Regions from separate parts of the Rubrivivax sp. JA1026 genome, predicted to be linked through region 2. Evidence: predicted binding sites of a transcription regulator. Region 2 holds the regulator's gene; each other region holds the start of a gene.
The links. Region 2 encodes sigma-54, which starts transcription at its own class of promoters, with help from an activator protein. Its sites were predicted from a motif close to TGGCANGNAANCTGCTTT; they were not measured.
Positions count from the first base shown of each region.

Region 1 (3,269 bases), on a different contig from region 2:
TCGGCCGCGGCCTGCAGGAAGCGCCGTGCGGCCGGCTCGGCGGCGCAGCAGGCGTCGGTGCGCGCGGCGTCGAGCAGGCCGTTGGGCTCGCCCTGGCGGTCCAACTGACGCTGGCGCGCCGCGGCCACACGGGCGGCGACCACCGCCGTGGCCTCGCCGTCGGGCGCGGCCATCAGCTCGGCAGGCCGCACCGCGGGCACCTCGATCTGCAGGTCGATGCGGTCCAGCAGCGGCCCCGACAGCCGGCCCTGGTAACGCGCCACCGCGTCGGCACTGCAGCGGCAGGCGCGGCCGGTGGCGGCGAAAGCGCCGAGCCAGCCGCAGGGGCAGGGGTTCAGCGCCGCGACGAGCTGGAAACGCGCCGGAAACTGCGCCTGGCGCGCCGCGCGCGAGATCGTGATGCGCCCGGTCTCCAGCGGCTCGCGCAGCGCCTCCAGTGCCGCACGCGGGAACTCGGGCGTCTCGTCGAGGAACAGCACGCCGCCGTGGGCCAGCGATATCTCGCCGGGCCGCGGCGGCGAGCCGCCGCCGACCAGGGCCACCGCGCTGGCGCTGTGGTGCGGCGAGCGCACCGGGCGGCGGCCGAAACCCGCGCCGTCGAGCGCCTGCGGCGCCAGCCCCTGCAGCGCGGCGGCGACCAGCGCCTCGTCGTCGTCCATCGGCGGCAGCAAGCCCGGCAGGCGCGCGGCCAGCATCGACTTGCCGGCTCCCGGCGGGCCGACGAGCAGCAGCGAGTGCTGGCCGGCCGCGGCGATCTCCAGCGCGCGCTTGGCCGCGGCCTGGCCACGCACGTCGCGCAGGTCGGGCGGCGCCTCGCCGGGCTCGGCCGGCGGCGGCAGCGCCGGCGGCAACGGCTCGGCGGCCTCGCCGGGCAGCAGCGCCTGCACGACCTCGAGCAGCGTCGCCGCGCCGCGCACGTCGAGCCCGGCGACACGCGCCGCGCTGCCGGCGCTGGCCGCCGGCAGCACCAGCGTGCGGCCGCCGCCGTCGCGCCGGGCGGCCAGCGCCAGGGCCAGCGCGCCGCGCACCGGGCGCAGCTCGCCGGCCAGCGACAGCTCGCCGGCGAACTCGCAGGCCGCCAGCCGCGGCGCGTCGAGCTGGCCGTCGGCGGCCAGGATGCCCAGCGCGATCGGCAGGTCGAAGCGTCCGGACTCCTTGGGCAGGTCGGCCGGCGCCAGGTTGACGGTGATGCGGCGGTTGTGCGGGAACGAAAAACCGCTGGACTGCAGCGCGGCACGCACTCGCTCGCGCGACTCCTTGACCTCGGTGTCGGCCAGGCCCACCAGCGTGAAGCTCGGCAGGCCGTTGGCGAGCTGCACCTCGACGTGCACCGCCGGCGCGTCCAGCCCGTCGAGCGCGCGGCTCATCACGACCGCCAGGCTCATCGTCCACCTCCCGGCGGCGATTGTCCGGCCCGTGCCGGGCGCGCACGGGGGGCCGGGACCGCACCAAAGGAGTGCACCAAAAGAGGGATGCACGGGCGCGTGCACACGCTGCCGGCGGTGGCGGCCCCGCCTCGACGGTGCAGTCACCTTTTGTAGCGACTGGCATGGAAGCTGCAGTAGCGGCTGCGGCACTCGTCACCTCCGCACTGCAGCCCCTCATGAAGAGACTGATCCCGGCCGGCCCCGACACCGCAGCGACTCCCGCGGTGCAGGCAACGGGCCGCGCGCATCCGGTGCCGAAGCACATCCCCGTCGCCAAGGCCGGCCACGTCCGCACGTCGCGCTCCGGCGCGCCGTCGGCGGGCGGGCACACGCAACCCTAGAGGAACCAGAGGACCGACCATGAAGATGGTGACCGCGATCGTCAAACCATTCAAGCTCGATGAAGTGCGCGAGGCCCTCAGCGGCATCGGCGTTCAGGGCATCACCGTGACCGAGGTGAAAGGCTTCGGGCGCCAGAAGGGCCACACCGAGCTCTACCGCGGCGCCGAGTACGTCGTCGACTTCCTGCCCAAGGTGAAGATCGAGGCCGCCGTCGACGAGGCCATCGTCGACCGCGTCATCGAGGCGATCGAAGGCGCTGCCCGCACCGGCAAGATCGGTGACGGCAAGATCTTCGTCAGCTCGCTCGAGCAGGTGGTTCGCATCCGGACCGGCGAGACCGGCTCCGACGCCCTCTGAAGGCGCGACCCGAGACCAACCAGAGAAACCACCCCATCATGAAGAAACTGCTCTCGATCCTGGCCGTGGGGCTCGCGCTCCTCGGCTCGGTGGACGTGGCGCTGGCACAGGATGCCGCCTCGGCCGCCGCTGCCGCCTCCGACGCCGTCTCCGCCGTGGCCGCGGCCCCCGCCGAAGCCGCCTCCGCAGTCGCCGAAGCCGCCGCCGAGGTGGCCGCTCCGGTGCCCAACAAGGGTGACGTCAGCTGGATGCTCGTCGCCACGCTGCTGGTGATCATGATGTCGATCCCCGGCCTGGCGCTGTTCTACGGCGGCCTGGTGCGCAGCAAGAACATGCTGTCGGTGCTGATGCAGGTGTTCGTCACCTTCTCGCTGATCACCGTGCTGTGGGTCGTCTACGGCTACAGCCTGGCCTTCACCGAGGGCAACGCCTTCATCGGCGGCTTCGACCGGCTGTTCCTGAAGGGCGTCTTCGACCCCGCGACCGGCGCGTTCGCGATGGGCGCGACCTTCAGCAAGGGCGTCGTGATCCCCGAGATCGTGTTCGTCGCCTTCCAGGCCACGTTCGCGGCCATCACCTGCGGGCTGATCGTCGGCGCGTTCGCCGAACGCGTGAAGTTCTCCGCCGTGCTGCTGTTCATGGTGCTGTGGTTCACCTTCAGCTACACGCCGATCGCCCACATGGTCTGGTACTGGATGGGCCCGGACGCCTACACCGGCCCTGAAGTCGTCGAAGCGATGAACGCCAAGGCCGGCATGCTGTGGCAGTGGGGCGCGCTGGACTTCGCCGGCGGCACCGTGGTGCACATCAACGCCGCCGTCGCCGGCCTGGTCGGCGCCTACATGATCGGCAAGCGCATCGGCTACGGCAAGGAAGCCATGGCCCCGCACAACCTGACGCTGACGATGGTCGGTGCCTCGCTGCTGTGGGTCGGCTGGTTCGGCTTCAACGCCGGCTCGGCCCTCGAAGCCGGCAACAGCGCCGCGCTGGCCTTCCTGAACACCTTCTCCGCCACCGCCGCCGCGGTGCTGGCCTGGTGCATCGGCGAAGCGCTGATGAAGGGCAAGGCCTCGATGCTGGGTGCCGCCTCGGGTGCCGTCGCCGGCCTCGTGGCGATCACGCCGGCCGCGGGCAACGTCGGCA
Region 1 covers NZ_JAALCQ010000002.1:279,412-282,680, reverse strand. Annotated here, with positions in the region: gene G5B56_RS04990 (YifB family Mg chelatase-like AAA ATPase) at 1-1,385, opposite strand, end outside; gene G5B56_RS04985 (P-II family nitrogen regulator) at 1,788-2,126, shown strand; gene G5B56_RS04980 (ammonium transporter) at 2,165-3,269, shown strand, end outside.
Region 1: a site for sigma-54 is predicted at 1,546-1,563, ahead of G5B56_RS04985 (P-II family nitrogen regulator). Genes of this name have one in related genera too.

Region 2 (3,269 bases):
TGCGTGCCGACGCCGGCCAGATCCGCATCGACGGCCGCCCGGTCGAGCGCCTGCCGATCCACCAGCGATCGCGCCTGGGGCTGTCGTACCTGCCGCAGGAAGCGTCGATCTTCCGCAAGCTGACCGTCGAGGAGAACATCCGCGCCGTGCTCGAGCTGCAGCAGGGCCCGGACGGCCGGCCGCTGAAGCCGGCGCAGATCCAGGAGCTGCTGGACAAGCTGCTGCACGACCTGTCGATCGAGAAGCTGCGCGACTCGCCGGCGCCGGCGCTGTCCGGCGGCGAGCGCCGCCGCGTCGAGATCGCCCGGTCGCTGGCCACGCAGCCGCGTTTCATCCTGCTCGACGAGCCCTTTGCCGGCGTCGACCCGATCGCCGTCATCGAGATCCAGCGCATCATCGCCTTCCTCAAGTCGCGCGGCATCGGGGTGCTGATCACCGACCACAACGTGCGCGAGACGCTGGGCATCTGCGACCGCGCCTACATCATCAGCGAAGGCAGCGTGCTCACCGAAGGCACGCCGCAGGCGATCGTCGAGAACGCCGAGGTGCGCAAGGTCTACCTCGGCGAGCATTTCAAGATGTGACGCGCGGCCGATGAAGCCCTCCCTCCAAGTCCGCCTGTCGCAGCATCTGGCGCTGACGCCGCAGCTGCAGCAGTCGATCCGGCTGCTGCAGCTGTCGACGCTGGAGCTGCACCAGGAAGTCGAGCAGATGCTCGAGCAGAACCCGTTCCTGGAGATGGACGAGGACGCGGCGACACCGTTCGACCCGCCGGCCGAACGTGCCACCGTCGACCGCGTCGCCGAGCGTGACGACGGCGACGGTGCCGCCGAGCCGGCACCGGCCGAGGTCGACGCCGCCGAGTTCGGCACCACCGAACGCGAGGACTGGGAGAACGGCACCGAGCGCGACGACTTCGACGGCATCCGCGAGACCCCGGCCGCGGCCGCGCCCGAAAGCGACGACGACCTCGACCCGCAGGAGCGCCGCGCCGGCGCCGGCACGCTGCAGGACCACCTGCGGCGCCAGATCGCCGGCATGCGGCTGTCGGCCGAGGACGCTGCGGCACTGCACGTGCTGATCGAGTCGCTGGACGACGACGGCTACCTCGCCGACCCGCTGGAGGACATCGCCGCGCGCCTGGCCGACATGCTGGACCTGGACGACGAGGAGCAGCGCGAGGCCCTGGCCGACCGCCTGCAGTGCGCGCTGCGCTGGCTGCAGAGCCTGGAGCCGACCGGCGTCGGCGCACGTTCGCTGTCCGAGTGCCTGGTGCTGCAACTGCGCACGACGCCGCGCTGCGAGGCGCGCGAGGTCGCGATCCGCATCTGCGAGCACTCGCTGGAGCTGCTGGCCCGGCGCGACGTGAAGAAGCTGACCGCCGCCACCGGCGCCGGCGAGGACCTGCTGCGCCAAGCGCAGGCACTGATCGTCGCCTGCGAGCCCAAGCCGGGGCGGCCGTTCGCGCCGGCCGAGTCGAACATCATCGTGCCCGACGTCATCGTCCAGAAGTCGGGGCGCGGCTTCAAGGTGCTGCTGAACCCGGACGTGATGCCCAAGCTGCGCATCAACGACCTCTACGCCCAGGCGATCCGCGGCCAGCGCAACGGCGCCGGCGGGCTGTCGTCGCGGCTGCAGGAGGCGCGCTGGTTCATGAAGAACATCCAGCAGCGTTTCGACACCATCCTGCGTGTGTCCAAGGCCATCGTCGAGCGCCAGAAGGGTTTCTTCACGCACGGCGCGATCGCGATGAAGCCGCTGGTGCTGCGCGAGATCGCCGACGAGCTGGGCCTGCACGAGAGCACGATCTCGCGCGTGACGACGGCCAAGTACATGGCCACGCCGCAGGGCACCTTCGAGCTGAAGTACTTCTTCGGCAGCTCGCTGAACACCGAGGCCGGCGGCAACGCGTCGAGCACCGCGGTGAGGGCGCTGATCCAGCAGCTCGTCTCGGCCGAGGACGCCAGCAAGCCGCTGTCGGACAGCCAGCTGTCGCAGATGCTCGAGGAGCAGGGCATCCAGGTCGCGCGCCGCACCGTCGCCAAGTACCGCGAGGCGCTGAAGATCGCGCCGGCCTCGCTGCGCCGGGCGATCTGACGCGACCACAGCCCGGGGTCAGGTCCCGCAGGACCTGACCCCGTCCTCCGCCGCGACGCGCCGCCGCCGCAGCTGAGGCAGCCCGGGCAGCCCGGGGTCAGGTCTCGCGAGACCTGACCCCGTCCTCCGCGTCCTCCGCCACAACGCGCCGCCGCCGCCGCCGCAGCTGGACTACAGTCCAGCGCTTTCGTCCGTCGCGCCGCCGTCATGACCGTCTCCCTGTTCCTTCCCTGCGCCGGTGGCGTCGAGCCGCTGCTGGCCGACGAGGCCGCCCGCATCACCGGCTGCCGCACCGAGGCCGTGCGCGGCGGCGTCTTCGTCGACGGCGACGCCCGCGCCGCGATGGCGCTGAACCTGGAGAGCCGGCTCGCCCAGCGTGTGCTGTGGCCGCTGATCGACGGCCCCTACCGCGACGAGCACGAGCTCTACGAACTCGCGCGCCGCGTGCGCTGGGACGACTGGATCACGCCGCGCCAGACGCTGCGTGTCGACGTCGCGGCGCAGCGTTCGCCGCTGAAGAGCCTGAACTTCGCGACGCTGCGCGTGAAGGACGCCGTCTGCGACCAGCTGCGCGAAACGAGCGGCGAACGCCCCAGCGTCGACACCCGCCACCCCGACCTGTCGCTGCAGCTGTACGTCGGCCCCGAGCACGCGACGCTGTACGCCGACACCTCGGGCGAGGCGCTGTTCAAGCGCGGCTGGCGCGACGAACGCGCCGGTGGCGTCAAGGGCGAGGCGCCGCTGAAGGAGACGCTGGCCGCGGCGATGCTGGCCGCCGCCGGCTGGCAGGGCCGCGAGGAGGACGGCGCGCTGCTCGACCCCTGCTGCGGCGCCGGCACGATCGCCATCGAGGCCGCGCAGATCGCCTGCGGCATCGCCCCGGGCATCAAGCGCCGTTTCGCCTTCGAGCGCCTGCTGCCCTTCCGCGACCAGCTCGGTGCCTGGCGCGAGCTGCAGCAGGCCGCGCGCGAACGTGTGCACGCGCCTGCGGTCGAGGTCTTCGCCGGCGACGTGAGCTTTCGCATGACCGACTTCGCGGCGCGCAATGCCGCCAACGCCGGCGTCGGCCAGGCCATCGCCTTCAAGACTGCCGACGCGCTGCAGCGCCCGGCGCCGGCCGAACGCGGCACGCTGATGCTCAACCCGCCGTACGGCGAGCGCATCGCGCCCAA
Region 2 covers NZ_JAALCQ010000007.1:193,049-196,317, forward strand. Annotated here, with positions in the region: gene lptB (LPS export ABC transporter ATP-binding protein) at 1-584, shown strand, start outside; gene G5B56_RS13495 (RNA polymerase factor sigma-54) at 595-2,097, shown strand; gene G5B56_RS13500 (class I SAM-dependent RNA methyltransferase) at 2,305-3,269, shown strand, end outside.

Region 3 (3,269 bases), on a different contig from region 2:
GGACCAGGCGATGCGCAACTTCAAGGACGAGAGCTTCGTCGGCCAGTACCTGAGCCCGAAGCTGATGCGCGACCTGCGGCTGTTCACGATCCTCGACGACGAGAAGCAGAACGAGCTGGAGATCAGCGCCATCCACGACGAAGCCGGCTACCGGCGTGTGCGCGAGGCGCTGTCGCACCAGTACGACCTCGGCACGCGCGAGCCCAACATCCAGGTCTGGAACGTCAACCTGCGCGGTGACCGCTCGCTGGCGCTGCGCCACTTCCAGCACAACGACCGGCCGCTGCACGACAGCGCTGCCGAGGTGCTGAAACACGTCGCGCGGCTCTGGGGCTTCGCGGTGCACCTGGAGAGCGTCAACACGCGCGGCGACGTCACCAAGCGCTGGAACGTGCCGGCGCCGGCCTGAAACGACGAAGCCCCTTGCGGGGCTTCGTGTCGTGGAGGGCCTGGCGGGCCGTCTCAGTGGCTGCGCCGACGGCGCGTGCCGGCGACGGCCAGCAGCGCCAGGCCGCCCAGGGCCAGCGTGCCGGGTTCGGGCACGTCGTAGCTGAGCTTGTCCCAGTAGACGTCGTAGGCCGTGCTGCGGCCGTGGTTGTAGCTCTGGATGATCGCGTTGGCGATCGCCGTCGTGCCCGGGGCGACGTAGGCGTGCGACGCGAACAGCGCGCCGGCGCCGTCGAACACCTCGTACAGGAAGCTGCCGCCGCCGCCCAGCGTGATCGACAGCGTGTACCACTGGTCGAAGGCGTCACCGACGGCCACCACCGGAACCGTCCAGGAGCCCGGCTCGTTGCTGTCCCAGAAGCGGAAGCCGCCGGACGCGAACTCGATGATCGGATAGGCGCTGACCGCACCGGCGGTGTTGATGCCCGTGCCCCACAGGCCGGCCCAGCGTCCGCCGTAGCTGGCCGCTTCTTCGTCGATCCAGAGCTGCGCGCTCAGCTTGTAGGTGTCGGGCGCCAGGTCGTACTTGCGGCCTTGCGTGGCGTAGAAGTCCGCGGTGGCGCCGGCCGGGTTGGTCGTCACCTTGAGGCGGTTCTCGCCGTCGAACTCGGCGCTCTCGAAGGCCGCCGGCGCTGCGCGGTCGACGTACCAGACGCCGGGCGCGCGCGACCCGGTCACGACGGTGTCGAAGTCCAGGGTCACCGTGGCCGCCTGGGCGCTGACGGCCGACAGGGCCAGCACGCCGGCCGTGGCCGCCCACTTGATCGCGAACATTGAGGTTCCTCCGTAGTTTTGACGCGTTATCCGCAGAAGGCGATCGGGACGATCGCCGTGTTGCGGCGAATCGTTAGCAATTCGTGCGCCAAACTAGGGATATCTGCAAAAGTCTTTATTTGACAAAGACTTGCGCGCCTCTTGGGGAGGTTTGGAAACAACCTTGTCAGATATCTCGACAGTCTCTCGGCCGGTATCGAACGAGGCGTTCAGTTCCTGAATATCTTTCCCGGATTGAGTATTTGAAATGGATCAAGCGCCTGCTTGATCGCGCGCATCAGCGCAATGCCGCCGGCGCCGGCTTCCTCTTCCAGGAACGCCATCTTGTGCAGCCCGATGCCGTGTTCGCCGCTGCAGGTGCCTTCCATCGCGATCGCCCGGCGCACCATGCGTTCGCTCATCGCTTCGGCGGTCGCGCGCTCGGCGGCGTCGCCGTCGCGCACCAGGTAGGCGAGGTGGAAGTTGCCGTCGCCGACGTGGCCGACGATGTAGTAGGGCAGGCCGCTGGCCTCGGCGTCGGCCACCGAGGCTTCGACGATCTCGGCCAGGCGCGAGATCGGCACGCAGGTGTCGGTCGTCACCGAGCGTGTGCCCGGGTGCTGCTGCAGGCCGGCGAAGTAGGCGCGGTGGCGTGCGGCCCAGAGGCGGCTGCGCTCCTCGGGCGTGTCGGCCCACTCGAAGTCCTCGCCGCCCAGCTCGGCGGCGATGGCCTGCACGGTCTCGGCCTGTTCCTTGACGCCGGCCGGGCTGCCGTGGAACTCCATCAGCAGCATCGGCGCCTCGCGCAGCGCGAGCCCCGACTGGCGATTCACCGCGCGCACCGCGTTGACGTCCAGCAGCTCGCAGCGTGCGATCGGCACGCCGAGCTGGATGGTCTGGATCGTCGTGCGCACCGCCGACGCGACGTCGGGGAAGTGGCAGACCGCGGCGCTGACGGCCTCCGGCAGCGGGACCAGGCGCACCGTCAGTTCGGTGATCACGCCCAGCGTGCCTTCGCTGCCGACGAACAGCCGCGTCAGGTCGTAACCGGCGGCCGACTTGCGGGCGCGTGTGCCGGTGTGCACGAGCTCGCCGCGGCCGGTGACGACGGTCAGCGCCAGCACGTTCTCGCGCATCGTGCCGTAGCGCACGGCGTTCGTGCCGCTGGCGCGTGTCGCGGCCATGCCGCCGAGCGACGCGTTGGCGCCCGGGTCGACCGGGAAGAACAGGCCCAGTGAACGCAGCTCGGCGTTGAGCTGCTCGCGCGTGACGCCGGCCTCGACGGTGGCCGTCAGGTCGTCGGCGTCGATGCGCAGGATGCGTGTCAGACGCGAGACGTCGACGCTGAGCCCGCCCTGCACGGCCAGCAGATGGCCTTCGAGCGACGAGCCGGTGCCGTACGGGATGACCGGCACGCGGTGCTCGCCGGCCAGGCGCACGACCGCGGCAACCTCGTCGCTGCTCTCGCAGAACACGACCGCGTCGGGCGGCGTCACGGGGAAGGGCGACTCGTCACGGCCGTGCTGCAGGCGCACTGCCTCGGTGGTGCTGCAGCGCTCGCCGAAGCGTGTGCGCAGCGCGGCCAGCAGCGTCTCGGGCAGCGGGCGACGCGCCGCCTGGGCGGCGGCATCGTGGGGGACAGCGCTCATGACCAACTCCTCGCACGCGGCCGGCGCCGCAGCGTCATCGCCTGGGCGGGGCATTCTAGGAGGCCGGTCAGGCGCCGACCTCAGGCCTTGCGCCGCGCGCGAACCGCGGCCGCCAGGCCGTCGAGCACGCCGACCGAGTCGTCCCAGCCGATGCAGGCGTCGGTGATGCTCACGCCGTACTCCAGCGCCGACGCGCGGTCCTTGCCGGCGCTGAACTTCTGCGCCCCGGGCTTCAGGTGGCTCTCGACCATCACGCCGAAGATGCAGCGGTTGCCGGCGGCGATCTGGCCGCCGACGTCGCGCATCACGTCGATCTGGCGCTGGTGCTGCTTGCTGCTGTTGGCGTGGCTGGCGTCGATCATCAGCCGGCACGGCAGCTTGGTCGCCTCGATCTCGGCGCAGGCCGCGGCGACGCTGGCG
Region 3 covers NZ_JAALCQ010000002.1:119,257-122,525, forward strand. Annotated here, with positions in the region: gene G5B56_RS04245 (SpoVR family protein) at 1-409, shown strand, start outside; gene G5B56_RS19790 (PEP-CTERM sorting domain-containing protein) at 463-1,221, opposite strand; gene G5B56_RS04255 (FAD-binding oxidoreductase) at 1,431-2,849, opposite strand; gene G5B56_RS04260 (3-deoxy-7-phosphoheptulonate synthase) at 2,930-3,269, opposite strand, start outside.
Region 3: a site for sigma-54 is predicted at 1,295-1,312, ahead of G5B56_RS19790 (PEP-CTERM sorting domain-containing protein). Genes of this name have one in related genera too.